Regions from separate parts of the Rhizobium sp. No.120 genome, predicted to be linked through region 1. Evidence: riboswitches for the same ligand, from Rfam matches in the RefSeq annotation. Region 1 holds a riboswitch; each other region holds the start of a gene.
What was found. A riboswitch is a leader RNA that binds a small molecule or an ion and turns the genes downstream of it on or off. The one in region 1 is predicted to bind cobalamin.

Region 2: linked by a shared signal. The riboswitch ahead of ACYJRZ_RS29000 (ABC transporter substrate-binding protein) and the one ahead of ACYJRZ_RS09215 (aromatic ring-hydroxylating oxygenase subunit alpha) in region 1 are both predicted to bind cobalamin.
Region 3: linked by a shared signal. The riboswitch ahead of nrdH (glutaredoxin-like protein NrdH) and the one ahead of ACYJRZ_RS09215 (aromatic ring-hydroxylating oxygenase subunit alpha) in region 1 are both predicted to bind cobalamin.
Region 4: linked by a shared signal. The riboswitch ahead of cobU (bifunctional adenosylcobinamide kinase/adenosylcobinamide-phosphate guanylyltransferase) and the one ahead of ACYJRZ_RS09215 (aromatic ring-hydroxylating oxygenase subunit alpha) in region 1 are both predicted to bind cobalamin.

Annotation. Positions count from the first base shown of each region.
Region 1 is NZ_BAAJNQ010000002.1:724,210-732,069, forward strand. Features, by position in the region: gene ACYJRZ_RS09190 (MOSC domain-containing protein) at 1-157, opposite strand, end outside; gene phnF (phosphonate metabolism transcriptional regulator PhnF) at 225-962, shown strand; gene ACYJRZ_RS09200 (FAD-binding oxidoreductase) at 966-2,396, opposite strand; gene ACYJRZ_RS09205 (L-threonylcarbamoyladenylate synthase) at 2,422-3,396, opposite strand; gene ACYJRZ_RS09210 (DUF6656 family protein) at 3,456-4,073, opposite strand; cobalamin riboswitch at 4,423-4,626, shown strand; gene ACYJRZ_RS09215 (aromatic ring-hydroxylating oxygenase subunit alpha) at 4,724-5,968, shown strand; gene ACYJRZ_RS09220 (FAD-binding oxidoreductase) at 5,971-7,059, shown strand; gene ACYJRZ_RS09225 (glycoside hydrolase family 25 protein) at 7,168-7,860, opposite strand, start outside.
Region 2 is NZ_BAAJNQ010000018.1:45,507-53,366, reverse strand. Features, by position in the region: gene ACYJRZ_RS29020 (LuxR C-terminal-related transcriptional regulator) at 1-2,082, opposite strand, end outside; gene ACYJRZ_RS29015 (DUF882 domain-containing protein) at 2,450-3,838, shown strand; gene ACYJRZ_RS29010 (ABC transporter ATP-binding protein) at 3,933-4,697, opposite strand; gene ACYJRZ_RS29005 (FecCD family ABC transporter permease) at 4,694-5,731, opposite strand; gene ACYJRZ_RS29000 (ABC transporter substrate-binding protein) at 5,735-6,751, opposite strand; cobalamin riboswitch at 6,917-7,172, opposite strand; gene ACYJRZ_RS28995 (GGDEF domain-containing protein) at 7,242-7,860, opposite strand, start outside.
Region 3 is NZ_BAAJNQ010000005.1:81,040-88,899, reverse strand. Features, by position in the region: gene ACYJRZ_RS16975 (hypothetical protein) at 459-683, shown strand; gene ACYJRZ_RS16970 (pyridoxamine 5'-phosphate oxidase family protein) at 754-1,233, opposite strand; gene ACYJRZ_RS16965 (hypothetical protein) at 1,296-1,571, opposite strand; gene ACYJRZ_RS16960 (hypothetical protein) at 1,849-2,139, shown strand; gene ACYJRZ_RS16955 (DUF1269 domain-containing protein) at 2,231-2,773, shown strand; gene ACYJRZ_RS16950 (FUSC family protein) at 2,994-4,091, shown strand; cobalamin riboswitch at 4,214-4,431, shown strand; gene nrdH (glutaredoxin-like protein NrdH) at 4,679-4,900, shown strand; gene nrdI (class Ib ribonucleoside-diphosphate reductase assembly flavoprotein NrdI) at 4,912-5,307, shown strand; gene nrdE (class 1b ribonucleoside-diphosphate reductase subunit alpha) at 5,328-7,469, shown strand; gene nrdF (class 1b ribonucleoside-diphosphate reductase subunit beta) at 7,490-7,860, shown strand, end outside.
Region 4 is NZ_BAAJNQ010000001.1:774,984-782,843, reverse strand. Features, by position in the region: gene cobN (cobaltochelatase subunit CobN) at 1-1,129, opposite strand, end outside; gene cobW (cobalamin biosynthesis protein CobW) at 1,139-2,188, opposite strand; gene cobU (bifunctional adenosylcobinamide kinase/adenosylcobinamide-phosphate guanylyltransferase) at 2,194-2,718, opposite strand; cobalamin riboswitch at 2,860-3,258, opposite strand; gene ACYJRZ_RS03855 (chloride channel protein) at 3,440-5,236, shown strand; gene ACYJRZ_RS03850 (cobyric acid synthase) at 5,233-6,687, opposite strand; gene ACYJRZ_RS03845 (hypothetical protein) at 6,684-7,106, opposite strand.

The sequences.
Region 1 (7,860 bases):
CCGCGACGCGCGAGCGGTGCTTCACCGTCACCCCCATATGCGCATCGCCTTCGACGCCGAGCCCTGCCAGCAGTTGAATATGATCCTTGGTCTGCTTGCTGAACCCGTGCACGCCGCTGCTGCTAACCGTTGTCACATATATGCGCTTGTCGCCCATGCGAACCCTTCCATAAACGATCTGGATCTTATAAATTGGTATATACCAATTTCAAGGCGACGGTATTGTGATAGACGAGAAAAATCGACAGGGCAAAGATGCAAAAACTGCTGGAGGCTGGGCGAGCGTTGCTGCGGAACTCCGACGCGCTATCGACAAGGGCAGGCATGCACCCGGTAGCCGGCTGCCGAGCGAACGTGCTCTGTCCGAGCAGTTCGGCGTCTCCAGGGTGACGATGCGGCGTGCGATCGCGGAGCTGGAAGGGGAGGGCTTGCTGCGCGTGGCGCGCGGAAGCGGCGCCTATGTCCGCGCAGATATCCCCGTTCGTTTCCAACTGGGCGACAAGGTGCGGTTCAGCAAGGATCTGACCGCGACGGATGCGAACCTCACGCGCAAGGTTTTTTCGGCCAGGGAAGTTCCGGCAAGCGTCGATATAGCTGCAAGGCTAAATCTCGAGCCGGGCGAGGCTGTGCTGGACATGTGCGTGATCGCCTATGCCGACGCGCTTCCCGTATCCGTCGTCACGCGCAGCTGCTCGGCGAGGCGCTTTCCGGGCTTGGCGGGGAAGTTCGCTGCAATGGGCTCGTTCACGGCAGCCTTGAGGGATTATGCCATAACGGATTATTGGCGGCGCTCCACCGACATCACCGCGCGCATGCCGACAGAGGCAGAAGCACGCCTGCTGCAGCAATCGCGCCTCGTGCCTGTGATTGCCTATGCCGGCGAAGACATTGATGCCGATGGCACTGTGATTTCCTGCCAGATCGGCTGCTTCGCCTCTGAACGCGTCGTCTTGACGGTCTAGACCCTAGACCTTCAAGACCTTCCCAGGATTCATGATCCCCGCCGGGTCGAAGGCCGTCTTGATGCGTCGCATCAGATCCATCTCGATATCGGAGCGGATGGATGCCAACTCGTCGCGCTTCAGCTGGCCGATGCCGTGCTCGGCGGAGATCGAGCCGCCATGCTGCAGCACCAGACCATGCACGATTTTGTTTATCTCGCGCCAGCGGCCGATGAACTCGGCCTTGTCGGCGCCGACGGGTTGCGAGATGTTGTAGTGGATATTGCCGTCGCCCATGTGGCCGAAGGCGCAGACGCGCGCGCCAGGCATGGCGGCGACAACGGCCTTTTCGGCTTCCGCCATGAATTGTGGGATCTGCGCGACCGGCACGGAAACATCGTGCTTGATCGAGCCGCCCTCCGGCTTCTGGGCGTCCGACATGCTCTCGCGCATATGCCAGATGGCCTTCTGCTGCGCTTCGGAGCCGGCGATGGTCGCATCCTGCACCAGACCGTCTTCGTAGCCTTTTTCCAGCAGCGTCGTCATCATCCGCTCGGCCGTTTCGGCCGAATCCGAGGTGGAGATGTCGATCAGCACATACCAGGGATGCACCGTCTCCAGCGGATCGCGCACGCCCGGAATATGTCGCGTGGTGAATTCGACGCCGATGCGCGGCATCAGCTCGAAGCCGGTCAGCGCAGTGCCGCAGAGGCTCGACGCGTTCTTGAACAAAGTCAACGCGTCATCAACCGATTGCAGGCCGGCAAAGGCCACCTGATGGCCAAGCGGCTGCGGAAAGAGTTTTAGCACTGCGCCGGTGATGACCCCGAGCGTGCCTTCCGCGCCGATGAAGAGATCGCGCAGATCGTAGCCGGTATTGTCCTTCTTCAGGCGGCGCAATCCGTTCCAGATCTCGCCCGTGGGCAGCACGACTTCGAGGCCGAGGCAGAGCTGGCGCATGTTGCCATAGGCAAGAACCGCCGTGCCCCCGGCATTGGTGGAAAGATTGCCGGCAATGCGGCAGGAGCCTTCGGAACCCAGCGAAAGCGGAAACATGCGGCCATGCTCAGCCGCCGCCTTGTGAACATCAGCGAGAATGCAGCCGCCGTCAACGATCATCGTATTGCCGACGGGATCGATGTCGCGGATGCGATTCATGCGCTCCAGCGACAGGATGATATCGGAGCCGCCCTCGCGCGGCGTCTGGCCGCCGACAAGGCCGGTATTGCCGGTCTGTGGAACGATGGCCGTGCCGGTTTCGCTGGCAAGCTTGAGAATCGCCGAAACCTCTTCCACCGAGCCGGGCTTCAGCAAGATGGGCGAGGCGCCGTGATAGAGACCGCGGTTTTCCACCAGATGCGGCGCAATTTCCGTCGGGTCCCGTACGGCATGCCTTTCGCCGACGATGACGGCGAAGCGATCGAGAAGGTCGGAAGAGGGGACGGAGCTGCTCATGGCGTGTCCTTTGCCGATGGCTGATTTATTCTCTGGGCGCGGCGGCGCGACGCAGTCGGTCGTTGATGGCCTCGCCGAGGCCCTCGTCGGGAATATGCGAAAAGGCAATGGTCGCAGCACCGGTAGCATCGGCGCGCTTCATGAAGTCAAAGAGGTTTGCTGCGGCTTCGGCGAGATCGCCGCTGGCGCTGAGGTCCAGCACGGCAATGGCCTTTTCGCTGCCGGGAATATCTTGTGTCCCGAAGCGGATCAGCGCTTCGTTCGCGAAAACCTCAGTCGCGTCGAGGCGCACGGCTGCGCCCGGTGCATAATGCGAAGCCATCATCCCCGGCGCTTCGATGGCAGCCGAGGCTTTCTTCTTGCGCTTCAGCGCCTTGCCGGCCACCCGCTCGATCTCGCCTGCCGCAAGACCGCCCGGTCGTAAGAGGCGCATCTCGCCATCCTCGACCTTTACGATGGTCGACTCCACGCCGATAGCCGAGGCACCGGCGTCGAGGATGAGCGTGATCCGCTCCCCTAGGTCGTCACTCACGTGATCGGCGCTGGTGGCGCTGATCTTGCCCGAGGCATTGGCGCTCGGCGCGGCAAGCGGCCGATCGAAGGCACGGATCAGTTCACCGGCAAAACCTTGCGGCACGCGGATGCCCACTGTATCGAGCCCTGCGGTCGCCAGCGGATGAATGCCGCTGTCTGGTCTCAACGGCAGCACCAGCGTCAGCGGGCCAGGCCAGAAGGCTTCCGCGAGTTTGCGCGAGATGGGATCGAAGATCGCATAGCGCTCGGCCATAGCGAGATCGCTCATATGGCAGATCAGCGGATTGAAGCGCGGCCGGCCCTTCGTCTCGTAGATCCGGGTAATGGCGGCTGGATTGGTGGCATCGGCGGCAAGGCCGTAGACCGTCTCCGTCGGCAGCCCGATCGGCAGACCCTCGGCGAGAGTCGCTGTCGCAACTTCGATCGCCGTTTGCGGATGTTCGAGAATGTCTATGTGTCGTGCCATGGCCTGCCTGCTTGCAGTTCAGGCCGTTTCTTATGCTCTTCGAGTTTTCGGATCAATCGTCAAAGCTGGCGAATGATGTCGCGAAGCTGCTCGTTGCGGGCGCCGAGCAAGAGAACATTGCGGATGGCGATCTGCGGATCGTGGGTATGGAACAGGACGCCATTGCCGCGAATATCGCGATTGATCGTCAGCTTCTTGTCTTCGGCTTGCTTGTCCGGATGAATGGCAACGGCGAAATACATCCGCGAATATTTGAGGCTGATGTCTTCGAAGAAGTTCTCTTCCTGGCCGATGCGGGCAAAGAAATTGGCGATATAGAAGGCCCAGTTCACGTCCTCGTAATGCGCGAACTGCGTCCGCGCCGCGGTGACGTGACAATAGCCGAGATGCGGCGTGTCCTTTAGCGTGTGGTGAAAGATGAGCTTCGGAAAGCGGATGGACTTGTGGAAGCTGTTGAGCCGGTCATGGGTCTTTTCGCCGGCATCCCTGAGCTTCTGTGCCGTGCGCACAGCCACCTGCTCATGGGTAAGATATTCCCGCTCTTCCGCCAGCCAATGTAGTCTGTTGCGGTTGATGCGACCTGTGCGCAGGAATTCGGTATATCCCGTCGTCGATACCGCTGGCGCCGGTTCGGGCTCGGCGGGCTTCCCAGCGTCGAAATATCTGAGTTTGGCCATGCCGGATCTCGCTATAAAATTCTTTGGAGGACATGATGGATTACGGAGCTTGAGCCGAGCTTGATCGCGCCTGAGCGAAGACTACCGCTGCCGACTCTGCAGGCGCTCTCCGCCGCCCACTTATTGTCCTGATTAGCGGCCGTTCGCTGGCTTGTCGCAATCAGAATAAAGCGTCATTGGTGGAATGGACATGCGATGCCCGGACCGTCTTCGATGCAGGCGCCCAAGCGATTGAATTGCCTGTCAATATTCTCACGGCCTGCAACCGTCCTATCGTCCGGTTTTGCCTGTCGTCAAATTCGAAGCCGATGTCGCATTGCAACGCAGCGGCCGATGAGGCCGAGAGCTATGATGATATCAATCTCAAGGTGCCGTCTGCTAGGGAGATGGAGAATTGGGAAGCCGGTCAAAATCCGGCGCTGCCCCCGCAACGGTGGTGGAGTGAGGCATGGCGGATAAAGCCACTGGACCGATCGGTCTGGGAAGGTGCCATGGGGTCCTGGAAGCAGGGCCGCTCCAGAGCCCGGAAACCAGCCTTGGGCACATATGGGTTACTGACCGCGGCGGGCGGTCGGGGCATTGCTTTCGGCCGTTCCCAACGGCCTTGCATGTCCTCTGCTCGTCTTCCGGTATTGCGCAAGGATAGGCAAATGGATATCGGCAGCAAAGTTCTGCGGCAACTGAAGAACCACCGGACGGGTTTCAGCCTGGAGCAACCCTTCTACACCGATCCGGATTACTTCAAGCTCGACATGGAGACGATCTACTATCGCGACTGGCTTTTCATCGGCCATGATTGCGAAGTGCCGCGTGCGGGCAATTACTTCACAGTCCAGATCGGCGATTATCCCGTCGTGATCGTTCGTGGTCGCGATCAGGTCATCCGCGCCTTCCACAATAGCTGCCGCCATCGCGGCTCGCGCGTGTGTACGACCGAGCGCGGATCGTCGGCAAAGCTAGTCTGCCCCTATCACCAATGGACCTACGAGCTCGACGGCTCGCTGCTGTTTGCCCGTCAGATGGCCGAGGATTTCGACAAGAGCCAGTATTCGCTGAAGCCGGTACACTGCGAAAGTGTCGCTGGCTACATCTTCATCTGCCTCGCGCAGAACGCACCGGATTTCGCGCCGGTTCGCGCCACGATCGAGCCTTACATGGCCCCGCATCGCATCAGCGAAGCCAAGGTCGCCTTCCAGAGCACCATTATCGAGAAGGGCAACTGGAAGCTCGTCTGGGAAAATAACCGCGAGTGCTATCATTGCGCGGCCAATCACCCCGAACTGTGCCGCACCTTCCCGGAAGCGCCGACCGTGACCGGCGTACAGGGCGCGATGAACGATCCCGTCATCACCGAGCACTGGCAGCGCTGCGAGGCCGCCGGCCTGCCGAGCGAATTCAAGATCTCTCCTGACGGGCAGTTCCGCACCGCCCGCATGCCGCTGATCGAAGGCGCCGAGAGCTACACCATGTCCGGCCAGAATGCCGTCAGGCGGCCGCTCTCGCCCGACGTGACGATCAACGGCATCGGCACCATGCTGCTGTTCCACTATCCGACGACGTGGAACCACATGCTCGGCGACCACGCGATTTCCTTCCGCGTCCTGCCGATCAGCGCCGAGGAAACCGCCGTGACCACGAAATGGCTCGTTCACAAGGATGCCGTCGAGGGTGTCGACTACAATCTCGAGGAACTGACGCACGTCTGGACCGAAACCAACGACCAGGATCGCCGCATCGTCGAGGAAAATGCCTTCGGCATCCGCTCGCCAGCCTATGAGCCAGGTCCCTATTCGGAAATCCATGAAGGCGGCGTCATGCAGTTTGTCGAATGGTACACCACTTTCATGATCAACCGGCTGCAGGGCGACCAGGCCAAGTTGTCTGCGGTTGCCTGAGTATGAACATGACCGTCTCCTATCCGCATCGACACCTCGACCAGATGCAGCCCTGGAACGACAGGCAGCATTTGCTTGAATGTCTCTCGGTCACGCCCGAAGCGCCCGACGTGATGACCTTCACTTTCGGGTCCGACAAGGACAACTGGTTCCGCTATCTGCCGGGCCAGTTCGTGACGCTGGAGCTGCCGACGGCTCCGGAGCCGGTCATGCGTACCTATACGCTATCGTCCACGCCGTCGCGGCCCTTCTCGGTCGCCGTGACGGTGAAGGCGCAGAAGGATAGCATCGGCACCCGCTGGATGTTCGAGAACCTGAAGCCCGGCATGCGCATCAAGGCTTTTGGCCCGCTCGGCGATTTCAGCCATATTCGCCATCCCGGCGAGAAATATCTCTTCGTCTCGGCCGGCTCCGGCATCACGCCGATGATGTCGATGACGCGGTATATGTCCGATATCGCACCGCTGTCTGACATTAGTTTCGTCAATTGCTCGCGCAGCCCGACGGACATTATTTTCCGCTCGGAGCTCGAATATCTCGCGCGCTTCATGCCGAACCTCAATCTCGGTTTTATCGTCGAGGGCTGTGGCCGCACCGACCTCTGGTCGGGCTTGAAGGGCCGCATCGACAAGGCGAAGATTGGTCTGCTGGCACCCGATTTCATGGACCGGATCATCTTCTGCTGCGGTCCGGAAGTCTTCATGGATGCCGTGCGTTCCATGTTGGAAGCCCATGGCTTTGACATGTCGCGCTATCACCAGGAAAGCTTCCAGCCGGCCAATGCGGCAACGCCGCTTGCGGAAGTCTCCGACGACGCCCCCGGCGAGGCGGCGACTACGATCCGCTTCACCATGGCGGGCAGGGATGTGGCCTGTGCCGCGGGCCAGACCGTGCTTCAGGCGGCCCGTGGCGCCGGCGTGCGCATCGGCGCGGCCTGCGAATCCGGCCTTTGCGGCACATGCCGTGTCATGAAGCTCTCCGGTGAAGTCGAGATGAGCCACAATGGCGGCATCCTCGACGACGAGATCGACGAGGGTTACATCCTCGCCTGCTGCTCGCGCCCGAAGACGGATGTGCAGATCGAAGCCTAGAGTCGGATGATTTTAGGTCTATTCGACCTAAATCTGAATCCGCTCCAGCATCAAAGAAGTAGAGCGTTATGTCGTCCGAAAACCGCCCACACTTCTCGGCATCACACTCTAGAAATCCTGGTAATTCAGCTCGTTGATCTCGACCGGCTTCGTCTGCGGGGTCGAGGCCGTGACGACGGGATCGACTTCGAGCATCAGCGAAACGAGCATCTGCCGCGGTCCGCTGCACATTTGTGCGAGCGCGATCGTCAGATCCGGTGCAGGCAGGGGTTTGGCCGGCAGGAGATCGCCCTGCGGCCAGATCTTCGCAAGCTGAACCTTCGTCATCGGCACGACGTTGACGTCGATATCGGTGAGCGTGCCCGGCACCCGGTAAGGGCAGCTTTTCTCCGAGCAATTGTCCGACGAAGCAAACTGCCAGATGGCGTAATTATCCCAATTGCCGAGAGGAAAGGTGCCTTTCACATCGGGCTTGTAGCGCGCATACCACAAGGGCAACCGCGACAGCAGCGGATAGGTGCCGCGATGATCGGCGATATAGCGCGCCGTATTGTGGTTGACGTAGAGAATGGGATAGCGCCCGGTTCTGACCTTGATGTGGGCGACGTAGATCTGCGCATCGTCAAGTGACATGAATTGCGCGGCGTCCATGCCGTCAATGTCGAGCACCATCAGCTCGTCCGGCTGCGGATTGGCGTAATCGAGAAAATGATTGGCCTGATCGATCGGATTGCCGGGCCGTCCCAGATGATAAGCGCCCCATAACAGGCCGTTCGCCTTTGCCAGCATTCGGCGTGTTTG
Region 2 (7,860 bases), on a different contig from region 1:
CTGGCGCATCATGAACTGATCGAAGATCTCGCGCGCCTTGGCCTTGTCACCAAGGACCAGATGGGAGCGTGTCCAGAAGATCGCCGGCGTGGTTCCACGCAAATGAATAGCCAGCGTGTTGGCGCGATCCGAAGCGATTGCCTGCAAGCCGAAGCCGTTGGCCTCAGCATGGCGGATTGCATGATCGAGATCGCCAGAGGCCATGAGCAGCATGGCGCGCTCGCCATCGATCAGCCGAGTGAGCCGATCGAAACTACGCCGTCTCGCAGTGGCGCGAATGCGGTCCATGGCTGCATGGGCGGCAAGCAGATCCCCACGCATGCGCAGAATCTGCTGTTCAGCCATGAAGCCGGCCGCCAGAAGATCGAACCAGGTATCGTGGAGCTCAAGATGCGGCAGCGCCCATCCGAGCATCTCCGCCGCAATTTCCGTCTCACCGCGCATCGACAGAACCTCGGCCTTCAACACCTGGCCGACGGCATCGAGATCACTGCCCGGGCCAATATTGGTCTGCGCTTCGCAGATCAGTTCCTCGTAGGCCGACAAGGCGCTCGCACAATCGCCGGATAGAAAGAATGCCTGACCGACATGAGTATAAAGATGCATCGCGCCGAAATCGGCTCCGCCGTCGCGAAAGGCGCGAATGGCCAGGTGTCCGTAGTGTAGGGCCCGGTCAAGCTCGCTACGGATCAGAAAATTGTAGGAGAGCATATTGAGCGCCAGTGCTCGATGGATGAGTTCCATTCCATCCGGCTGTCGCAGGTCATCCTCGAGAGCGGAAAGATCGGACGCACTGGCCCAATGATCAGTATAAAGCGCCAACAGAATGCGCACCACGCGCACATCCTTCGCCAAGATCGGATCGCCGGCGGCCGCCCGATCGGCGATGACGAGATAATGGTTGGCCGCGGCAAGCTGCGCCGCCTTGGCATTGAAGATCGAAAGACCAAGGGTCGCAAGCGGAAAGCGGGCCAGATCGATTTCCGAGGCGTGCCCGCTCAGGGCCTGAAACAGTGTTGCGCCGCCGCGGGTGGTGGCATAGACGCGCCGCCAGCCGCCAGCAGTTTCGACAATGCGCGCCGCAAGATTGGAATCGCTTGCCGAAAGTGCGTGATGCACGGCCCGGTCTATGTCGCCCCGGGCTTCGAACCAGTGTGCCGCACGAGTAAGAGCGCGATTGGCATCGACACCCCTGCGACTGGCGGTTTTCTTGAGGAATTCGTTGAAGACAGGATGAAACCGCATCCAATTGCCGGGACCGGCAAGCAAGGTGACCGGAAGTGCATATTCGGCCAGACTTTCGCAGAGGTCGGCACGCTCTCTGCTTTCCAGCACCGCTTCGAGAAGCGAATGATTGAAAGCCGGAAGAGCAGCCGTATCGATGAGAAACTGGCGTATCTCCTCAGGGAGATGCTCGAACACCTGCTCCGACAGATAGGAGCCCATATCCGTATCGCCGCCATCGAAAGAGGCAAGGATGCTGTCACTTTCATCCGATTCCGATACGAGCAAGCTCACCATCTGCAGTGCGACCGCCCAGCCTTCGGTTCGCCGATTGAAAGAACCGATCTGCTCCTCGGTCAGATATGTGCCCTTGCCGGCAAAGAGCTCCCCGGCTTCGGCATCGCTGAAGCCCAGCTCGGCAACGCCGAACTGCTTGAATTCACCACGCAACCGCAATGCCGAGAGTGGAAAGCGTGGCGGGCTGCGGCTGACCAGCACCAGCTTGACGTGCTCGAGTGAAAGATCGGCGAGGATCTTCGCCATAAGCGCCTCGGTCGCATCCGTCTGGGCGAAATGATAGTCGTCGAGAAAGACGACAAGGGGGCCTTCGATCTTGCGAAGGCGGGTCGCTAGCACCGAAAGCAATGCTGCCGCGGGCAGGTTGCCGGCATCCCCCCCATCCTCATGAAGCAGCGCCTGCAAGGCATCGATCAATGCAAGCAGAAAGGCTTCCTGGTTCGTGTGTTCAGCATCGAGCGACACCCAGCAGAGCTTGACACCATCCGCCTTCAACAACTCGTACCATTGAACGGCAAGCGACGTCTTTCCGTAGCCGGCGGGTGCGACAATGGTCGTCAAACGGCGCAGCCCGGCTCGCCGGAGCTGCCGCAACAGGTCGCTACGTTTGATTGTTTGCTGCCCGCTTGAAGGGGGAGCAAATCGATTCTGTCCACTCATGGGGCGGGATGATGATGTCTTGGCAGATAGTTTGCAACCCACGCGAAAACGTTTGCAGGGCCTGTTTTTCTTCATCATCTGGAAGATGTCACCCCACAGGCAGTGGTTGATATCTCGCGACATTGCAACGAAGACCTTGAAATTGCAGGAAAGGGCTCGATGCGACCGAAGATGGAGCTGATGAACGGGCGCTGGCGAAGAAAATTCCCTGTTTCCTGCCATAAACGGTCCGTTAGGGATTTGTTGACCATAATTGGAGGGTATAGCGATGCCGCAGGCGCGGCGCCTCTGGTTTCTGTTTCTCTTAGCAAGGGCGAAAGTCGTATCCGTGCATCACGTGATCTTTTCCATTCCGGCGGCATTCTTCGCCACGACTTTCTCGTTCATCGCTTTCCGAGTGGCGCTGATCGCGGTGCTGATGCTCGGCGCCTTTGCAGGCTCGGCGGCGGCCGAGGACCGGGCTCTCAAGCTCTTCTTCACGCATACGGGGGAAAGGTCGACCATCGTCTTCAAGCGCAACGGCAATTATGACCCGCGCGGCCTTGCTCAGATCAACCGCTTCTTGCGCGACTGGCGAAAGAACGAGCCGACCAGGATCGATCCGGAGCTGCTCGATCTCGTCTGGGAAGTCTACCGCCGCAGCGGCGCCAAGGAGGCCATTCACGTGGTTTCGGCCTACCGCTCTCCCTCGACCAACAGCATGCTGCGCAACCGCTCGCGCAGCTCCGGCGTCGCCAAGCACAGCCAGCACACCCTCGGCAAGGCAATGGATTTTTACATTCCCGGCGTGAAGCTTTCGAGCCTGCGCGCAATCGCCATGCAGATGCAGATTGGCGGCGTGGGCTTCTATCCCAATTCCGGCTCGCCCTTCGTGCATCTGGATGTCGGCAGGGTGCGGGCCTGGCCGAGAATGTCGCGTCAGGAGCTTGCGCGGCTTTTCCCAAATGGGCAAACGCTTCACGTGCCGGCGGATGGCAGACCGCTGCCGGGTTATGACGTAGCAGTCGCGCAATCAAAAAAGCGCCCTTCCCAGATGGCGAGTAAGATCGCTGTCATGGATGACGATAGTGACGATGCAGGATCCCTCACAGCGTCTCGCAACGTTGAACCCGACCGCAGCCTTTTGACCAGCATGCTGCCAACCCCCAGAAGCCGAGCCGTGGATGGACTGGAGGCTCAGCTTGGCAAGCGGGTGGCTGAAGCAAACAAGAGCGAGCCCTTCGCCGACCTCGCGGCCTATGCCGTTCCGCTACCGGCGTGGCGGCCGAGCAGCAGCATCGTCGTCATCCCTGCGACCGCACCGGAAAGACCAACTCCCGCGCTCGCCAGCCTAGTCGTGGGACGCAGCGACGCCGGAAAGCTCGTCGTGTCTGACAATGCGGAGAATACGGCCGAGAGCGCCATGGCAAAGATGCAGCCGATCGCCGCCCTTCCCTCAGCGGCGACACGGGATGTCTCGGCCGGTATAGGAGACATGTCGACGAAGGCGATCGTCGCCTGGGCCTTGCGTCCGCCGGGCATGGCCATCGACATGACACTTCCAGGCCTCGTCAGCGCGCCCATTCCGATGCATGACGACATGGCGGAGGCTCAAGCCGGAGCTATCAGCTATGACGGTGACGATTTCGATGTCGAGCGGTTCGGCTTCGAAGGTTGAGGCGAACTCGCACGATCCGGCAATACGATTCGCTCCGGTCGGACATGATCGGAGCGGGGCAAGCCACTTTGTTCCGCTATCTCAACAGATGCAATCAACCTGCCATGTATTGAATGTTGCATCGGCCGTGAACCAAAGATTTCTGGACATGCGCGCGCACGCCGAAAACCCGTGCGATCAGTTCCTGCGTCAGCACCTCTTCGGGCGGCCCGGCCGCAACGACCTCGCCATTTTGTAAAACGGCAAGGCTGTCGCAAAACATGGCCGCAAGATTGAGATCGTGCAATGCCACGATGGAGGTGACATCGAGCTTGGAGACTAGGCCGAGAATATCGAGCTGATGTTGGATATCGAGATGGTTCGTCGGCTCGTCCAGCAGTAGCTCGCTTGGAGTCTGGGCAAGCGCCCTCGCAATATGGACGCGCTGTCGTTCACCGCCCGACAAGGTTTGCCACGGCTGACTAGCACGGCCTTGCATACCGACACGGGCAAGCGCATCGGAAACCGCCGCATCGTCATAAGCGCTCCAGGCCGACAGAGGACCGCGATGGGGAGTGCGGCCGAGACGCACGACGTCCATCACGGTGACCTGCGTATCGGTTGTCGCCTGCTGCTCGACGAGCGCGATGCGGCGGGCGATATCGCCGCGGGAGATGGAGGCAATATCGCTGCCGCCGAGCCGGATGACGCCGCTTTTGACCTTCCGCAAGCGGCAGATCAGCCTGAGCAGGCTCGATTTACCCGAGCCGTTCGGCCCAAGAAGCCCGAGTACCTTGCCTTTTTCCACCGTGAGGCTGACGCCGTTGACGATCAGACTATTGCCGGCTGCAAAGGTTACCGTGTCCACAGCGATGCTCATGCTGTCCTCCGGGCGCGATAGAGAATGAGGGCGAAGGCCGGCGCTCCGAACAAGGCCGTGACGACGCCGATCGGCAGAATCTGCTGGGGAATGATGACCCGCGAGATGATATCGGCCGCAGCCATGAAGATTGCGCCGGCCAGAGCCGCTGCCGGCAGCAGCCGATTATGGCTTGGCCCGACAACGAAGCGGGCCGCATGCGGAATGACGAGCCCGACGAAGCCAATCGAGCCGACGATGCTGACGACCGCCGCCGTCATGAAGGCAGTCACGCCAAGCAGAACGATCTGCGCGCGCTTGACCGCAATACCAAGCGATGCGGCCGCATCCGTGCCGAAAATGAAGGCATCGAGCACGCGGACATGCGCCATGCAGATGGCAAAGCCGATGATGGCAACCGGCGCCGAAAGATAGACATCCGGCCAGCGCACGCCGCTCATGGAGCCGAGCAGCCAGAACATGACGCCTCTCGCCTGCTCGGCGTTGGCTGAGGTGGTGACGATATAGGAAGTGAGCGCGTTGAAGAGCTGCGATCCAGCGACGCCGCATAGAATGATGCGCTCACTCGTGCCGCCGACGCCGGCGGCAAGCAGGCCGACGAACAGGAAGGCGACGACCGCGCCGAGGAAGGCGCCGCCGGAAAGGCCCAGAATGCCGTAGCCAAGGCCGAGGATCATGATGCAGACCGCGCCGGTGGAGGCGCCGGCGGAAATGCCCAGCACGAAGGGTTCGGCGAGCGGATTGCGCAGCAACGCCTGCAAGACCACCCCGCTCAAGGCAAGCGACGCGCCGGTACTCGCAGCAACGATCGCGCGACTGAGACGATAGTCCCAGACGATGCCCTGATGGATCCGGCTGAGTTCGAAGCTCGTTCCGAATAACCGGTTCGAGACGGCCTTTACTGTTGTCGACAGCGGGATGGAAATCTCGCCGATGGATACGGCAAGACTGATCATGAAAGCAAGAAGGACGACAGCAGCCATCGCGAGTGCCAAGAGCACCCACCACGTCCTGCGTTTTGCGGCGGGGCTCATATCTTACTGCGCCAGGCCAAAGGACTTGATGCCCTTGGCCAGGACTTCAATGCCGTCGATGGTGCGGATGGTCGGGTTCATCGATTGCGCATCCATCATGACGAAACGCTTGTTCTTGACAGCATCGAGCTGGCTCGTGACGGGATCTTTTTCGAGGAAATCGACCTTGACCTTCGGATCGTCGGCCGCATAGCGGCGGCGATCCATGGTGGCGATGACGATCACGGCCGGGTTGGCCTGCGCAATGGTCTCCCACCCGACCTGCGGCCATTCCTCTTCCGTCGTCACCACGTTTCTGGCGCCGAGCGTCTCCAGAATATAGGCGGGAGCGCTGTTCTTGCCGGCGATATAAGCGTCGCCATTGACCTCCTTGCTGGAGAACCAGAACACGATCGGAAGGCCCTTGGCCTTGGCACCGGCGATCGAAGCGACCGCATCCGCCTCGCGCTTCTTCAAGTCCGCGATCAGAGCATCGCCGCGATCCCTGACGTCGAAGATCTCAGAAAGCTCGGCGATTTCCTGATAGACCAGATCCATCGTGAAAAGCTCTTTGCGCACGCCGTCGCCGCCATCGGTATTGACCTTGGCGACACAATCGGTCGGCGCAAGATAGGTATTGATACCAAGCTCGGAAAATTGCTCGCGCTTGCCGACGGAACCCTGCGCGCCGACATGCCATTCGAATTCGGCAGCGACTAGATCTGGCTCCTTGCCGACAACGGATTCGAAGCTTGGATCGTTATCGGCAAGCCGCGGGATTTTGCTGTCGGCCTCGGCATATCGCGGCAGAACCGGACCGACCCAGACCGCCGTTCCGGCGATCTTGTCGGCAAGGCCGAGCGAAAAGAGGATTTCGGTCATGCCCTGGCCGATCGAAACGATCTTCGTCGGAACCTTTTCAAAGGTAACCTTTTGACCGCAATTGTTGATGGTGAGCGGATATTGGGTGGCGGCAAAACCGGAGCCGGCCAAACCGGTCAGCCCAAGTGCAAATGCAATGGTCGTCAAAAAATGGTGCATGAAAGATCCCGATGGGATTAAGGAAACGAAGCGTCTTCAGCGCGATCGCGCAGAGAAAGACGGTCGCCGGCTGCGGAGATCCCAATCAAGGCCGATAGATTTCGGATAATGTCGAAGGCGCAGGTCAATCATTCTCTGTCCTTTCCGGGCATCCCCGCCCGGCTGATTGGATCGTGATCGACGGCAGGTCTCCTGGCTTGCGGATCTCTGACGATCATCGGCCTTCCCGCAAGCATGCTTGCAGTGGCACGGCTCAAAGCCTCAGGAAGGAACCAACAGGCTGGTCACTCCCGGATGATCGGCAATCCGCTTACAGTTGCGGGGGCAGCCACGGTCTAGGTCCCGCTTGGGTCGTCCTCACCGTGTTCCCTATTAATCCCCGCGGAGTCTTCCTTGGGGAACCGTCACGCCCAGTTATTCCGGACTGCCCCTTTCCGTCAAGGACGAGAAATGAGAAAGAGCACGTCGCGACCATTGAAAGGCGGCGAGCCTAAGCCGCCTCCGCCAGTTCCACGCGATTTCTCCCGCCTGCCTTCGCGCGATAAAGCGCCTTGTCGGCGGCCTCAAGCACATGCTTGAAATCCGTCGTCGGTTCGAGGGAGCAGGCGATTCCGATGCTGACCGTGACATGGACGGCCTCCTGCTCGAACATCAAGGTTGTACCCTCGATATCCTTGCGAATTTTCTCCGCGATGGCAGCCGCAGCCCGCGTATCGGTGTTGGGCAGCAGCACGACAATCTCCTCGCCGCCGTAGCGGGCGGCAATGTCGGTCTTGCGCACGGTTCGCCTGATGACATCGGCCAATCGCGCCAGAACGGTATCACCGAAGGAATGGCCCCAGCTGTCGTTGATCTTCTTGAAGTGGTCGATATCAAGCATGATGATCGAAAAGGGGATACGCCGCGTGCCCGCTTCCTTGCTGCAACGATCGCCTTCGCGCTGCAGCACCCGGCGGTTGGGAAGCCTTGTGAGCGGATCGAGGCTCGCTTCATTCTCCAACGCACGCTGGATGCCGATGCGATATTGCTCCCGCTGCAAGAGATCCGACAACAGCATGACACCGAGGATATTGACGATCGTCACCGGAAGTGTGGCCGAGATCAGAAGG
Region 3 (7,860 bases), on a different contig from region 1:
CCGAAGCCGAAACCGCCGAGACAAACGCCTCCCTGGCTCAAGCGCTTGCTGGCGGTCCTAGCCGTTATTGCTTTTTTTGTAGCAGCCTTCGCTTATTTCACGCTGAAGAACGGCGGAGCCGGCCCGATATTTTAACAACTCACGCCTCATGCGATCTTGAGTCGGTATCCAGACGACGGATTCTGCGACTTGGTGCTTTGCGGCAGCATGATGGCCTTTGGCATCCAGAATTGCCGCTAGGGGGACGGTTCCCGCACAACGGCGCTTTGATCCCACGCGTTTTCAAGATTGCAAAAGAGCTTTTTGGATAGATTTTCTTTTGTGAGTATTGTAGATATTTCAATGGATTAATGGGGTTTTTTGATATCGCTTCTGTCCGGCAGCGGGTGGAAGTTCATCTTCACGTTTCTATATTTTAGGAATGATCATGGTCTGACAAACAGGAAGAGGAGCAGGACATGACATTGACCTCGCGAGACGTCACAGCGGTACTCGGCCCTGTCGACGAGGCCCTTATCGCCGATATCGTTGCGACGGGCGCAACGCCGACGGAATTGTCCGAGGCATGGGCTTGGGTTAACAGCGATGAGGCTTTGATCGGCGAAGGCCGCCATCTGCCCGCCGGCAAGGTGGCAGCGCTGGTGGATCTGCTTTCCTCCGATGACGAGGAATGGGAGGAATAGCCATTCGCGCCTTCTTAGGGCTCAATGCAGCCATGCCGCCACATATGTGCGGCATGGCTGCAGTTAAAGGCTAAAGCTCGACCTTCACGTTGTCGCCCATGTCGGGTCTTGTATTCGAGACTGCGGCGGCCGCCATCTTGATGTAGCTGATGATGCTACCGGGGCTATCCCAATATTCGGCGAAGATAGGCGTTACCTTCAAAACGCGGATCGACGGATCGTCGGCGCTCTCCCACCAGGCTCTAGCTCCCGTGGACCAGAGATCTCTGACGCGTTCGCGGTCATTGCTGACTTCAGCCGTCCCAGATATCGAGACATATTTCTGACCCCTGGTGTCGGCAAAAGCGAGGCAGACATTCGGCCAGCGGGCGATCTCTTCATCCTTGTGGCCCCCGACATCCGTCAGGAAATAAATCGCGTTTTCAATCGGTTCTGGATGTGCAGCCATCGGCCGTGCGCGCAGGCTGCCGGATATTTGCGTGGTCAGCATGCAAAAGCCGATTTTGTCGACCAGTTCCCAGACGCGCGCGTTCTCGTCGATATCGGTCATGATTATCTCCTGGTTTCGATTGCAAGGGGATGGAGTGAAGCTGAGATCACCCGATGAAGGACCTATGGTTGTTCGCGAGTGCCAGGTGCCGCCTCACGCTGGTCCGCGTCTTCAAGATCGCTCTTCACGACGAAGGCATCGCCATGCTGGCGGACGGCTTCTTTTTCCGCTTCGATATTGGGCACGTCGTCAGGAGCGCGCTCTTTGACGTGTTCCGACGCCGCATCGATCTCACCTTTGGTCTGGTCGGCGGGAACTGATCCTACGCGATTGCGGGTGACGTCATGTTGGGCCTTCGAATTGCCATTGTCGCGTCTGGTGTCTGTCATTTCGCTCATCCTGTTCGTCAGATCGGAAAAGTCTCGCATCATTTCGAAAGCGCTGCCGCCTGGAGCCTTTCGTGGTGCAGTGATGCCGGCCACATCAATCAAACCGCGTGGCGCTTTCATTGTTCCGTACTTACCAGGCAGACGCCGAACTGGCGGTTTCTTACGGCTTTGTAAACCGAAGGGTTGGGTGAAACGGAACCTTGAACACGAATTTGCGCCTTCCTAAGTGAGTGGCAGCCGAGGCTTTATGAGCTCGGTCACAATCACGTCTGTTAGGAGTGAGCAAATGGAAGAAAGAACAAAAACGATCGAAGACCTCAGTGTCGAAGAGCGTGAGGAAATCCTCATCGATGTCGCGAAGACTCTGGAAGGCAATGCACGCGAGGCCTTTGTCGAAGGCAACAAGCAATTCGCCATCCTGTCCACCAATATGGCGGAAGCCATCCGCGTCAATGCAGATCAGCTTGCCCGCGATGATCCGGAAAATGCGGAACGGCTTTTGCAACAGGCTGTCGCAATGATCTCGCAGTTCAATGCTACTCATCCTTACCGATTGGTCAGCACGGCTGTTCACTAGAGCGTTTTCGCGATTCGAAGAAAAGCGAAACGGCTCTAAAGAGCCTTAATGCCCGACTTTTCGTTTCGACAACACGACCCGGAGGATTTCGATGTCAGAACTTGTTGTGCTTGGTTTCGATGATGCCGATAAAGCGGACGCTGTGCTGAACCGCCTTGTTCAGCTCGAAAAGGAATATCTGATCGATCTGGAGGATGCCGTTATCGCCGTTCGTGATGAATCCGGAAAGGTTCGCCTGAAGCAGAGTGTCAATCTGACGGCGGCCGCCGCCGCAAGCGGCGGTCTTTCCGGGGCTCTCTGGGGGTCACTCGTTGGGCTGCTTTTCCTCAATCCTCTGGCCGGTCTCGTCGTTGGCGGCGCAATCGGTGCGGGTTCGGGCGCTTTGGCCGGATCGCTGGCGGACTACGGCATCGATGATGGTCTTATCGAGAAGCTGGCGGAAACCATCCCGGTGAAGAGTTCCGCGCTATTCCTCCTCATCCGCAAGGTTCAACCGGAAAAGGTGCTTGCCGAATTCAAGGGTGAGCATGCTCGACTTCTGCGCACCTCGCTATCGCCCGAACAAGAGGCACGGCTGCGTCAGGTGCTCGTTGAGGAGACGCCGCCGACATCTGAGGCTTCCGCCACGGTTTGAAGCTAAATCTTATCCCCGCTCCTGTCATGGGCGACTGCGCGTGCTTTGTACAGCGAGCATGGTGGATCAACGGCTTGACGGCGCGCTTGCTATTGCCTGCGCGCCTTCCATATTCGCGCAAATACTGCCATTGTTGGTCATGCGGTCATTCACTAGCGGCAGTAGGGAAGGGGCAAGGCCCGGACAGCAATTGTCAGCATACCAGGCGAAAACTTGCGCGATGACCGATCCTGTAACTCGTCAACGACAGCCGCCATCAGCGCCCAAAACGTCGCTGATCCAGACTAAGCGTGCGGCAGTGCAGGCGCTTAGGGTTATGATCGCCTGCACGATCACCTATGCCGTCTCCCAGCTTCTTCACCTTCAGCAAGGCTATTGGGCGGTCTTTACCGTGTTGATCGTCATGCAGGCATCGGTGGGTGCCACCGCCGGAGCGGCTTTCGACCGGCTGGTTGCGACGGTCGCAGGTGCCATTCTCGGGGGGATCGCCGTGTTCTTCACGCCGCAGGAGCCGCTTGCGATTGGCGTTGCCTTGATCTGCGCCGTCGGCTTTGCGAGCTTCGTGGCGGCGCGCGTGCCTCGTTTGCGCAATGCCGGACTGACAGCCGCGATCGTCATGCTGACCCATTCCGCCACCGTCCCCGTCGGGATCTTCGTGATCGATCGCATTGCCGAAATTACCCTGGGCGGTGTCGTTGGCGTGCTCGCCAGCTTGTTCATCCTGCCGACGCGCTCACGGACGATAGTGCTGGATCGCTTCGGGTCGGCGCTCGACGTCATGGCGCAGATCTTGCGCAGGCTTGCAGCCGCGGTCGAAAAGGGTGAGCCGGTATCGGCTACGGATGCGAATATCGCGCTCCGTCAATCCTTGATGGCGACGGAAGCGCTTTTGACCGATGCGCAGCGCGAGCGCGCCTTCTGGCTGACGCGACAGGGAATTTCGGAGGCTATCCCACGTTCGCTCTGGCGCATTCGCAACGACATGACCTATCTCAGCCACATCGTGGAAACGCCTTTCCCGCCGGCAATCGTTGAAGCGATCGGACCTCAGGCAGGCGGAACTCTGGAGGCACAAGCCCGCTTTGCGGAGGCATGCGGCAGGGCATTGCGCGCCGGCGGCGAGATCGATCCGGATGTGCTTTCGGCAGGCGACGAAGCCTTCGACGCCGCGTTCAGCACCCTTCGGACTTCCGAGGCCGCCCAGTCGATGGGATTTAGCGAAGCGGGCCGGTTGTTCGGCCTCGATTTCACATTGCGGCGCATGCGCCAGAATTTTCTCGATCTCGCCGACCGTATCCGCGAAAGCAGTGTCAGGTGAAAAGGCTCAGGCTGCTTCTGGCCAATCCCTCAGCCCCCGCGTCGGGTGCGATGTTCGAGAGCCATCAACATGGAAATCTGCTTGAGGCCATCGAAGCAGTTGACGCAATTTTAACTGAAGATACTATATCTAGTGTTCAAGGTTCTTCTGATTCGCAAGGATTGGAGGCTAAGATGGGAATCCGGTCAGCGAACATGATGTTTGCCAAGCCGGAGCTGCCCCCGCAACTGTAAGCGGCGAGCATTCGTTTGATGACGTCACTGAGGCCTCGTGTCTTGGGAAGGCGAGACGAATGTTGCGACCCGCGAGCCAGGAGACCTGCCTTGAGCAATAGCGTCCACGGGCGGGGTGTCCTGCTGGCGAGCGATGATCATGCGGCATGATGGCCGCCCGTCGCTTCCTCGAAGACCCGCTGAATAACTTCGGGGTGAAGTGCATGTTCCTAAGTATCCATAGTCGCCAGCGCGAGTGACGGCCGCTCAAATGCGTCCGGCCGCCGGCTAGGTTTGTCTCCACTTTTCACCCGACGAGCGGGCATCACCCGATGCCCGAGCGATTTTCCATGCCCATCCATACGAGGATATCTCATGAGCATCACCGTCTACAGCAAGCCCGCCTGCGTCCAGTGCACAGCAACGACCCGCGCGCTTGATCGCCAAGGCATCGACTACACCATCGTCGACGTGTCGACCGATGCCGCTGCCTATGAACTGGTGCAGGGTCTGGGTTACCGCCAGGTTCCCGTCGTTGTTGCCGGTGAACAGCATTGGGCCGGCTTCCGTCCGGATATGATCAGCGCTCTCGCTTAAGGATCCGGGCGGTGGGCGAGATCGTCTATTTCTCCAGCCGGTCGGAAAATACCCATCGCTTCGTTGTCAAGCTCGCATTGCCGGCTGCTCGTATTCCGCTTGCCGCGGGAGACGAGTTTCGTGCGACCTCGCCCTACGTCCTGATCGTCCCGACCTATTGCGGCGAAGGCGGCAAGGGGGCCGTGCCCAAGCAGGTGATCCGCTTCCTCAACGATGCGGGCAACCGTTCGAACATCCGCGGGGTCATCGCCGCGGGCAACAGCAACTTCGGCGCGACCTACGGGATCGCCGGCGACATCATCTCTGCCAAATGCCGGGTACCATACCTCTATCGGTTCGAACTTCTGGGCACGGATGAGGATGTCGCCAATGTCAGACATGGATTGGAACGATTTTGGACACGCTAAGCTCTTCTTTGTCGCGAGACATGAGCGACCGGCCAACGAAGGCCGCGGAAACGGCATTGGACTATTACGCCCTGAACGCCATGTTGAACCTCTATGACGAGCACGGAAAGATCCAGCTCGACAAGGACCGCATGGCGGCCAAGCAATACTTCCTCCAGCACGTCAACCAGAATACGGTCTTCTTCCATAACCTCAGGGAAAAGCTCGATTATCTGGTGACGGAAGGCTACTACGAGCAGGAGGTGCTGGATCAGTATTCCTTCAATTTCGTGCGCGATCTCTTCGACCACGCCTATGCGAAGAAATTCCGTTTTCCGACCTTCCTAGGCGCCTTCAAATACTACACCAGCTACACGCTGAAGACTTTTGACGGAAAGCGCTATCTCGAACGTTATGAAGATCGCATCTGCATGGTCGCGCTGACGCTGGCGCAGGGCAGCGAGCAGATTGCGCGCGATCTGGTCGACGAGATCATCTCAGGCCGGTTCCAGCCGGCAACGCCGACTTTCCTCAATGCCGGCAAGAAGCAGCGTGGCGAACTGGTTTCATGTTTCCTGCTGCGTGTCGAAGACAATATGGAATCGATCGGCCGCGCCATCAATTCCGCTCTGCAGCTGTCGAAACGCGGCGGTGGCGTGGCACTATCGCTCACCAACATCCGTGAGGCCGGTGCGCCGATCAAGCATATCGAGAACCAGTCGTCCGGCATCATTCCTGTCATGAAGCTACTGGAAGACTCCTTCTCCTACGCCAACCAGCTTGGGGCGCGGCAGGGCGCGGGTGCCGTCTACCTGAACGCTCACCATCCCGACATCATGCGCTTCCTCGATACCAAGCGCGAAAATGCCGACGAGAAGATCCGCATCAAGACACTGTCGCTCGGCGTGGTCATTCCAGATATCACCTTCGAACTCGCGAAGAACAACGAGGACATGTATCTCTTCTCGCCTTATGACGTGGAGCGCGTCTATGGCGTGCCGTTTACCGAGATTTCGGTGACGGAAAAGTATCGCGAGATGGTCGCCGACAGCCGCATCCGCAAGAAGAAGATCAAGGCACGCGAATTCTTCCAGGTGATCGCCGAAATCCAGTTCGAGAGCGGCTATCCCTACATCATGTTCGAGGATACGGTGAACCGCGCCAATCCGGTTGCCGGCCGCATCACCATGAGCAATCTATGCTCCGAAATTCTGCAGGTCAGCGAAGCAAGCGAGTACAACGACGACCTCTCCTACAAGCATATGGGCAAGGACATCTCCTGTAATCTCGGTTCTCTGAATATTGCTGCCGCAATGGACAGCCCGAATTTCGGCAAGACGATCGAGATGTCGATCCGGGCGCTGACCGCCGTCTCCGACATGAGCCATATCTCCTCCGTACCCTCGATCGAGAAGGGCAATGACGAAAGCCATGCGATCGGCCTCGGCCAGATGAACCTGCACGGCTATCTCGCCCGCGAGCGCATTTTCTACGGTTCGGAAGAAGGCGTCGACTTCACCAACATCTATTTCTACACGGTGACCTACCACGCCATTCGCGCCTCGAACCTGCTTGCTGTCGAGCGCGGCCAAAGCTTCAAGGGCTTCGAGAATTCGAAATACGCTTCCGGCGACTATTTCGACAAATATACGAACCGGGAATGGAAGCCGGCGACCGAGCGCGTCGCGGAAATCTTCGAAACTGCCGGCATCACCGTCCCGACGCAGGAAGATTGGCTCGCGTTGAAAAGAGCCGTCATGGAGGGCGGGCTGTATAACCAGAACCTGCAGGCCGTACCTCCCACAGGCTCGATCTCCTATATCAACCACTCGACCTCCTCGATCCACCCGATCGTCTCCAAGATCGAGATCCGCAAGGAAGGCAAGATCGGTCGCGTCTACTATCCGGCTGCCTTCATGACGAACGACAATCTCGACTATTACCAGGACGCCTATGAAATCGGCCCGGAAAAGATCATCGACACTTATGCCGCGGCCACCCAGCATGTCGATCAGGGCCTGTCGTTGACGCTGTTTTTCCGCGATACCGCGACCACGCGCGATATCAACAAGGCGCAGATCTATGCCTGGAAGAAGGGCATCAAGACTATCTACTACATCCGGCTTCGCCAGATGGCGCTCGAAGGCACGCAGGTTCAAGGCTGCGTTTCCTGCACGCTCTGAACCTTTGAGGGACGATGAAAATGAACATGCAATTCAAGCCGGCAAGCCGGGTTCGCGCCATCAACTGGAACCGCATCGAGGACGACAAGGATCTTGAGGTCTGGAACCGCCTGACCGGCAATTTCTGGCTGCCGGAAAAGGTGCCCTTGTCGAACGACATTCAATCCTGGGCGACACTCAAGCCCGAGGAGCAGCAGCTCACCATCCGCGTCTTCACCGGCCTGACGCTGCTCGACACGATCCAGAACGGCGTCGGCGCCGTCAAGCTGATGGCCGATGCCGTAACCCCGCATGAAGAAGCGGTGCTGTCGAATATCTCCTTCATGGAAGCGGTGCACGCGCGCTCTTATTCGTCGATCTTCTCGACGCTCTGCCTGACGCCCGATGTCGA
Region 4 (7,860 bases), on a different contig from region 1:
GCAGCCGCGCCCAATTGGCAGCGAGCCGCGCTGTGTAGCGCATGCGATCCTCAAGCGGTTCGCTGGCGACGATATTGGCCTCAACCCTTTCGTCATAGCGGGCGGCAGCCTTGAAGGACACGGCGCGGGCAAGAACGCGTCCGTCGACTTCGGGCAAAGCCACATTCATGCCGAGATCGCGGGCCGAAAGCCCCTGCGAGGATGCCCCCCACGCCTCCTTCGATGAAGCAGAGAAGATGGCTTGCAGAACCACGGCATCACCCGTTTCCATCACCGTCGCCTGACGATCCGCGCCAGGCGCCGAAACGGCAAAGCCGGTGGCATTGATGACCACGCCCGGCTTCAGCTCCGTGAAGACGCTTTCGAGAATGCCGACGGACACGGCATCCTTGAGGCTATAGGCAAAGACCGGCAGTGGCCGCATGCCCTCAGCGACAAGCGCCTCTATCATGGCTTCGACGGGCTTGGTTTCACCGCTCTGTACGAGGGCGCGGTAGAAAGAAATGGCGACCGTCGGAGGTTCGAGTCCTACAGGGGGCGCCACCTCTAACCTCGAAACTCTCCGCCACTCCTCCACGCCGATCACGCCCTTGCCCGGCCACCAGATGCCGGCCTTCATCAGAGGGACGGCTGGCATCGGCTTCTCGGCATCAGAGAGTATCGCTTCGGCATAGGCGAGAAACGCCCGCGAATTCGCCTCCCCACCCTCGATCAGATAGGACCAGAGCGCGTTGAGATCATCGAGCGCGACGTTGGAGAATGGCGTCAGCCCGGGATCCGGCTTCGAATCCCCCGGCAGCACCGCAATCAAGGCATCCTGGCGCGCCGCGCAAGCGTGCAGCGCTTCCAGAGCATAATGGAAGTAACTCGCCCCTCCCAGCGCCCGCACGATGATGAGCTTCGCATGCCGGGCGGTCCTGTCGACATAGGTATCGACGGACATCGGATGCTTGAGGCTCATCAGGCTCGCAAGCCGAAGGGAACGGTCGCCCTCGCCATGCGCTGCGGCAATCGCCGCAAGCTCGGTATCGGCAGCCGATAGAAAGAGGATATCGCCGGGCGACTGCCCAAGGTCGATCGCCTCCTCGCCGTCGCTGATCGTTCCCTTTTGAGCTAGGAGAAGGTGCATGGATTTCCCTTAGATCAATGCTACGATCGCCTTGCGAACAATCGACTCGTCCATCTCGTGCAGGCCGATCACCACCAACCGGGTCGCGCGGGCTTCGCCCGTCGTCCAGGCGCGATCGAAATAGGTATCGATGCGGCTGCCGACGGCCTGAAGCTGCAAGCGCATCGGCTTGCCGGGTACATCGACGAAGCCTTTCAGGCGCAGCACATCATATTCCGCGATCACGCTCTTCAGCGCATCGACGAAAGCGGCCGGATCGGCAATCGGACCAAGCTCGACAACGAAGCTGTCGAACTCGTCGTGGTCGTGCGGCGTCCCATCCTCGTGCTCGAGCTCGTGATGCGATTTGCGGTTGACGATATCGTCTTCCGTGCCGATGCCGAGGCCGAGCAGCACGGCGGCCGGAACATCACCGTTCTTCGCTTCGATAATCGTCGGCTTGCGGGCCGTGCGCGAGGCAACTTCGGCGCGCACGCGGCCGAGACCATCGGTGTCGATCAGATCGGTCTTGTTGAGCACGATCAGATCGGCGCAGGTCAGCTGATCCTCGAAAAGCTCTTCGATCGGGCTTTCATGATCGAGCGAGTCGTCCTCGACGCGGGCGGCCTCGACAGCGTCGTGATCGTCGGCGAAGCGGCCGGCGGCCACGGCGGCGCTGTCGACGACGGTGATCACGCCGTCGACGGTGACATGGGTGCGGATGTCGGGCCAATTGAAGGCGGCGACCAGCGGCTGCGGCAGCGCAAGGCCTGATGTTTCGATGACGATGTGATCCGGGCGCGCATCACGCTCCAAAAGCTTCGTCATGGTGGGAATGAAATCATCGGCAACAGTACAGCAGATGCAACCGTTGGTCAGCTCGATGATGTCGTCTTCCGTGCAATTCTCCGCGCCGCAGCCCTTCAGCACGTCGCCATCGACCCCGAGATCGCCGAATTCGTTGATGATCAGCGCGATCTTCTTGCCGCCGGCATTCTGCAGGAGGTTGCGGATCATCGTCGTCTTGCCGGCTCCCAGGAAGCCGGTGATGACGGTGGCGGGAATTTTTTCCTGGTTCATATGCATCAACCCTTCATTTTCAGCGGCAAGCCCGCTGCGATAAAATAAACTTCAGCACTTACCGCCGCGACCATCTGGTGCAGGCGGCCGGCATGGTCGCGAAATTCGCGCGCCATGCGATTTTCCGGCACGATTCCCAAGCCTACCTCGTTGGAAACGAGAACAAGCCTTGAGCGTGCAGTCGGCAGAAACGCAGTCAAAGCGGCAAATTCCACCGCCATATCCCGCTCCGCCATCATTAGATTGGTCACCCAGAGCGTCAGGCAGTCGACAAGCACCGCCCGCCCCTCCGCGTCGATAGCGGCAAGGTGCCCAACGAGATCGACCGGCTCCTCGTGCGTCTGCCATAGATCGCCGCGGTCGGCCCGATGCTTGGCGATGCGCTCGCGCATCTCGTCGTCCCATGCCTGCCCTGTCGCCAGATAGTGACGTTCGAGACCGGTATCCGATACCAGCGATTCGGCAAACCTGGATTTGCCGGAGCGCGCGCCACCGAGGACGAAGACCGCTTGGGAAATTGAAGCCGACATGCGTTATGCCCACGCCCGTGCGGAAGCGAGGGTCGGCAGCACGGCGCTGGAACCGGGAAACGGGCGTCTACACGCCGAAAACTCGTCTTGCGCCATGACAACCTCCGTGCTGGCAGCGGAACTCGCGTCCCAAAACAGGCTCTGCGCCCGGCACGCATGGCAGGTCTCCTGGCTCGCGGATAAGGCGCCGCGACGGGGGCGGACCGAAACCGGTCGCCCCCGATCGTGCGCCAGCGGGTCTTTCTCGCCTTCCCGGCAATGCATCATGAAAAGGCGGACGATTCGTAGAATAAGAGGCGTCCAGCCCCGGTTGATCATGACGCCACACCAGTGGCTTTTTCGATTTGAGCTTCCCCTGCCCCGTTCGCCCCATGCGCACCATCGACGGGATTGGCTTCAAACCGAATGAAAGACCCTGACCGCTCTACAGTCGCGGGGTCGGCTGTGATGAGAACGCCCGGATTGGGTCCGTCCCGTCACATTCCCTTTTCATCCCATGCGGCAGATCGCCGCTTAGGAACCATTCGTTATGCCGGTAATGATTAGGCTTTCACATACGTCAAGTCAATCAAGGGCATGGATGCGGCCTGCGTCATCCTGATTGCGAAATCGGCTGAAAATTCTCACAAAGCCAGCGGCTTTTTTGCCGTATTTCTTTGATGTTAGGAGCTTATAGAGGGTAAGCTCTCACATTCGAGTAAAAACGTATCGTCCGCTCCTCATGCTGCAGAAATTCCAACCGCGACGCCTTGGCGTCTTCTCGGCCCTGTTCGATCTCGGTCGCTTCAGGGCATTGCTGCGTCGTGGCGAATTGGGTCTTGTTTTCGCCGGCGCGCTGGCGGGAATAGCATCCGGCTGCGCCGTAACCGCGATGAGCTATATCTCGCGCAAGCTTCACAGCTTCATCTACGGCATAACCGATTACGAACGCCTGAGTTCGGCGGCGGTGGCAATTCAGGACAAATCCGTATTATTCATCGCACCGATCGCAGGCGGCATCATTCTCGGCGTCCTGCTCTACATATTATCGCGCACGCGCAAAAAGCCGATGGTCGACCCGATCGAAGCCAATGCGCTGCACGGCGGCCGCATGTCGCTGACCGACAGTATCATCGTGGCCGTGCAGAATCTGATCTCGAACGGATTCGGCGCCTCTGTCGGGCTCGAAGCAGGCTACACGCAGATCGCTGCCGGCATTGCCTCCAAATTCGGCTACAAGATGCAGATGCGCCGCGCGGACCTGCGCATGCTCGTCGGCTGCGGCGCGGCCGGCGCCATTGCCGCTGCATTCAATGCGCCACTCACCGGCGCTTTCTACGCATTCGAGCTGATCATCGGCAGCTATTCGATCGTCACCCTCACACCCGTCGTTGTCTCGGCGCTGATATCGACCATGATCGCAAGACTGCTCGCCGGCGACGATTTTGCCATCGATATCGATCATTTCGGCGCGATCGTTCCGGCGGATTATCTTCCTGCCATCCTGCTCGGCGCCTTCTGTGCCGGTATCGGCATCCTGATCATGCAGGGCGTCGCATGGGTCGAGGAACTGGCGCGCAAAAGCTCCATCGCGCCGCCCTTCCGCCCCGCGCTTGGCGGCTTGGTCGTCGGAACATTGGCGCTAATCTCGCCACAGGTTCTGTCTGCTGGCCATGGCGCTCTGCATCTTAACCTTTCGACCGATGTGACGCTGGGCGCACTTGTCGGCGTCTTCATCCTGAAATCGCTGGCATCTGCGGTTTCGATCGGCTCCGGCTTCAGAGGCGGCCTCTTCTTTGCCTCCCTGTTCATGGGTGCGCTGCTTGGTAAGATCTTCGCCTATTGCGCACCCTATTTCGATCATGCCACGCTTACGCCGGCCGTCTATGCAGTCGTCGGCATGAGCTCGCTCGCCGTCGCGATCATCGGTGGACCGCTGACGATGACCTTCCTGGCGCTGGAAATCACCGGGGATTTCCCGATCACCGCCCTAGTTCTGGCGGCCGTCATCACCTCCTCGCTGGTGGTGCGCACGACCTTCGGCTACTCCTTCGCCACATGGCGCTTCCACTTGCGCGGCGAGAGCATCCGCAGCGCTCACGATGTCGGCTGGATCCGCAATCTGACCGTCGCCCGCATGATGCGCCCCGATGTGCATATGGCCAGCATCGACATGAGCATTGAGGACTTCCGCAAGAATTTCCCGATCGGTTCGGCGCAGCGCGTCATCTTGGTCGACAAGAACGAGAAATATTCCGGAATGGTGGTCGTGCCCGATGTCTATGCGAGCCCGATCGAAAAGGACGACGAGGAACACGGCCTGTCCGATTTCATCCGGCTGCGCAACGAGTTCCTGCAGCCGCAAATGAACGCCAAGCAGGCAGCCGCCATGTTCGAACAGACAAAGAGCGAAGCGCTCGTCGTGGTCAACGACCTGATCGAACGCAAGGTTATCGGCCTGCTGACGGAGAGCTATACGCTGCGTCGCTACAGCGAAGAACTCGACCGCCGCAGACGGGAGGTCTCCGGCGAACTTTAGCTGATCAGGCTGTCAAGCCAGGCAGGATCGAGCACAGCTTCCAGCTCTGCCGCAACGTCGTCCAGTGCTGCGTCGACACTGGCGCGATAGTTCATGCGCTCGCCGGAAAGGCCGAAGCTTGCCAGCAGTTTTGCCCGGTAAGCATCACTGCCGAAGAGCCCATGCAGATATGTGCCCATGACGCGGCCATCCGGCGATACCGCTCCATCGGGCCGTCCATCGATCATCGTTGATGGCCGTTCGCAGTCCGGGCCTCGTGTCACGCCAAGATGGATTTCATAGCCCGATAGCGGCACGTCATATTCCCTGGAGATGGCAGTGCTGTTGCGCACGGTCTTTTCCGGCGCCATCTCCGTCTCGACATCCAGCAGACCCAATCCGGGCGTTTCGATTACCGATCCTTCGATACCAAGTGGATCATGGACGATATGGCCGAGCATCTGATAGCCGCCGCAAATACCGATGACGCGGCCGCCGCGACGCACATGAGCGGCAATATCGCGATCCCACCCTTGTTCGCGCAGATCCAACAGGTCGCCGATCGTAGACTTGGAACCGGGCAATACGACAAGCCCCGCATCCGCAGGCAAACGCTCCCCAGCGCGGACGAAGACCAGATCGACATCTGGTTCAGCCCGCAGCGGATCGAGGTCGTCGAAATTGGCGATGCGCGACAGCACGGGTACGGCGACCTTGAGCGCGCCAGAGGAACCTCGAACAAGTCGCTCCAATACGACCGAATCCTCCGCAGGTAGACGTGCCGCCGCCTTCAGCCAGGGCACGACACCATGGCATTGCCAGCCTGTGAAACTGCCAATCGCCTCTATGCCCTCACCAAACAGTGAGACATCGCCGCGGAACTTGTTGATCAGATAGCCCCGGATCATCCTCCGGTCTTCCTCCGGCAAGACGTGATATGTGCCGACCAGTGACGCGATCACACCGCCGCGGTCTATGTCGCCGATCAGCACGACGGGGACATTGGCGCGTGTCGCAAAACCCATATTGGCGATGTCGCCGCGCCGAAGATTGATCTCGGCGGGCGAACCCGCCCCCTCGACGATCACGAGATCGGTTCCTGCGCGCATGGTGGCGAAGCTTTCGAGCACTGCGCCGAGCAATTGCGGCTTGAGCGCTTGATAGTCCCTGCCCTTGGCCTGTCCCCAGACCTTGCCCTGCACGATGATCTGGCTGCCGGTTTCCGATTGCGGCTTCAACAGCACCGGATTCATATGAACCGACGAGGGAACGCGCGACGCCAGCGACTGCAGCCATTGAGCGCGTCCGATCTCGCCGCCATCTTCCGCAACGGCAGCATTGTTCGACATGTTCTGCGGCTTGAAGGGGCGCACCCTTACACCCCTGTTTGCGAACAGACGGCACAAGCCCGCGACCAATACCGTTTTTCCGACATCGGAGCCGGTTCCCTGCAGCATGATCGCTCTCGTCATTCCCATTCCCTCGATATGCTACAGCCATTGAAAACGCTGGATTTCGCCTTGATTTTGCCGCGATCTCCACCCTCATAGCCCACCGCCACGATACAAAAATGCATCACACTCCAACATGCTCCGTTTGCGACATGGGATGACGATTTCATCCATTGTGAGTTACGCAAAGGAGGATTATCTGCATCGTGAAAACAAACAACGAAACCGGCCGGTCCGGGTCGGAGGATACCCCAATGCTTTTCATCTTCAACAGACAGAATTCCATCCAGATCGCCTGGAATGGCAAACTTCCGGCTCATCGCCCCGAGAGCCGCCTGCAGCAGCTCGATACGCGCTTCGGCACGGTTGGCTTTATCCGCACCTATAATGTTGGCTGACTGCGCGTCAAGCTGCCAAGCCGACACATGAGAAGCCGCCATGCGACAGCATCGGCGGCTTTATTATTGGTTTATTGGCGGGATCGGAGCCAATTTCCGCTTCCACAAATGACTGCCCCATAATGGCACTCTTATAAACGCGAAAACCGCGCGATCCGGAGATCCACGCGGTTTGCCAAAAACGCCGGCTTCCCTGCACAAACACCGCAAGGTTCGCTTTCCCGGTACGCTATACCTGATCCCGGGAAGCAGCGGTTTGTCCCCCGCCACGCATCAATTGATAAACCGACATCGTTACCGGAGGGTTATTAAGTGCTTAAATTAGAGTGAATCGGAAAATTTTTTGAAAATTTTCCCCGTTGCGTTGAGAAGTCGCAAACGACGCAAATCGGATATAAAACGTCTTTCAGGGACGCGATATTTGAGTGCTATTCAAATCCGCCTGGGCGGCTGGGCCCTGTAGAAGCATGTGATGGACGTTTTGCAGCCACGAATGGCAGAAAACAGGCTAATTCAGGTGCTTATTTAAGCTTCTCCAAGAGGCACGATAACGTCCATCGGCCGACGGGCTGTTGATTTCTTCATCCAAATCCTTACGCTGCCTGATGTCGATGCAAAGAATGCCCGGCCGAGACATAGTTCCGCGGTCGCAAAAAGACCAAATGCATGACAGCAGCAAAGGGGACCGTACCGGCGTCGTCAGCGGCGTGTGAACGGTTGCAATTAGACCGCGCTGACAGGGGGATCGACAGAAATCGAACGCGTTAGAGTCGATTTCCGCAACGTAACGAAAAAT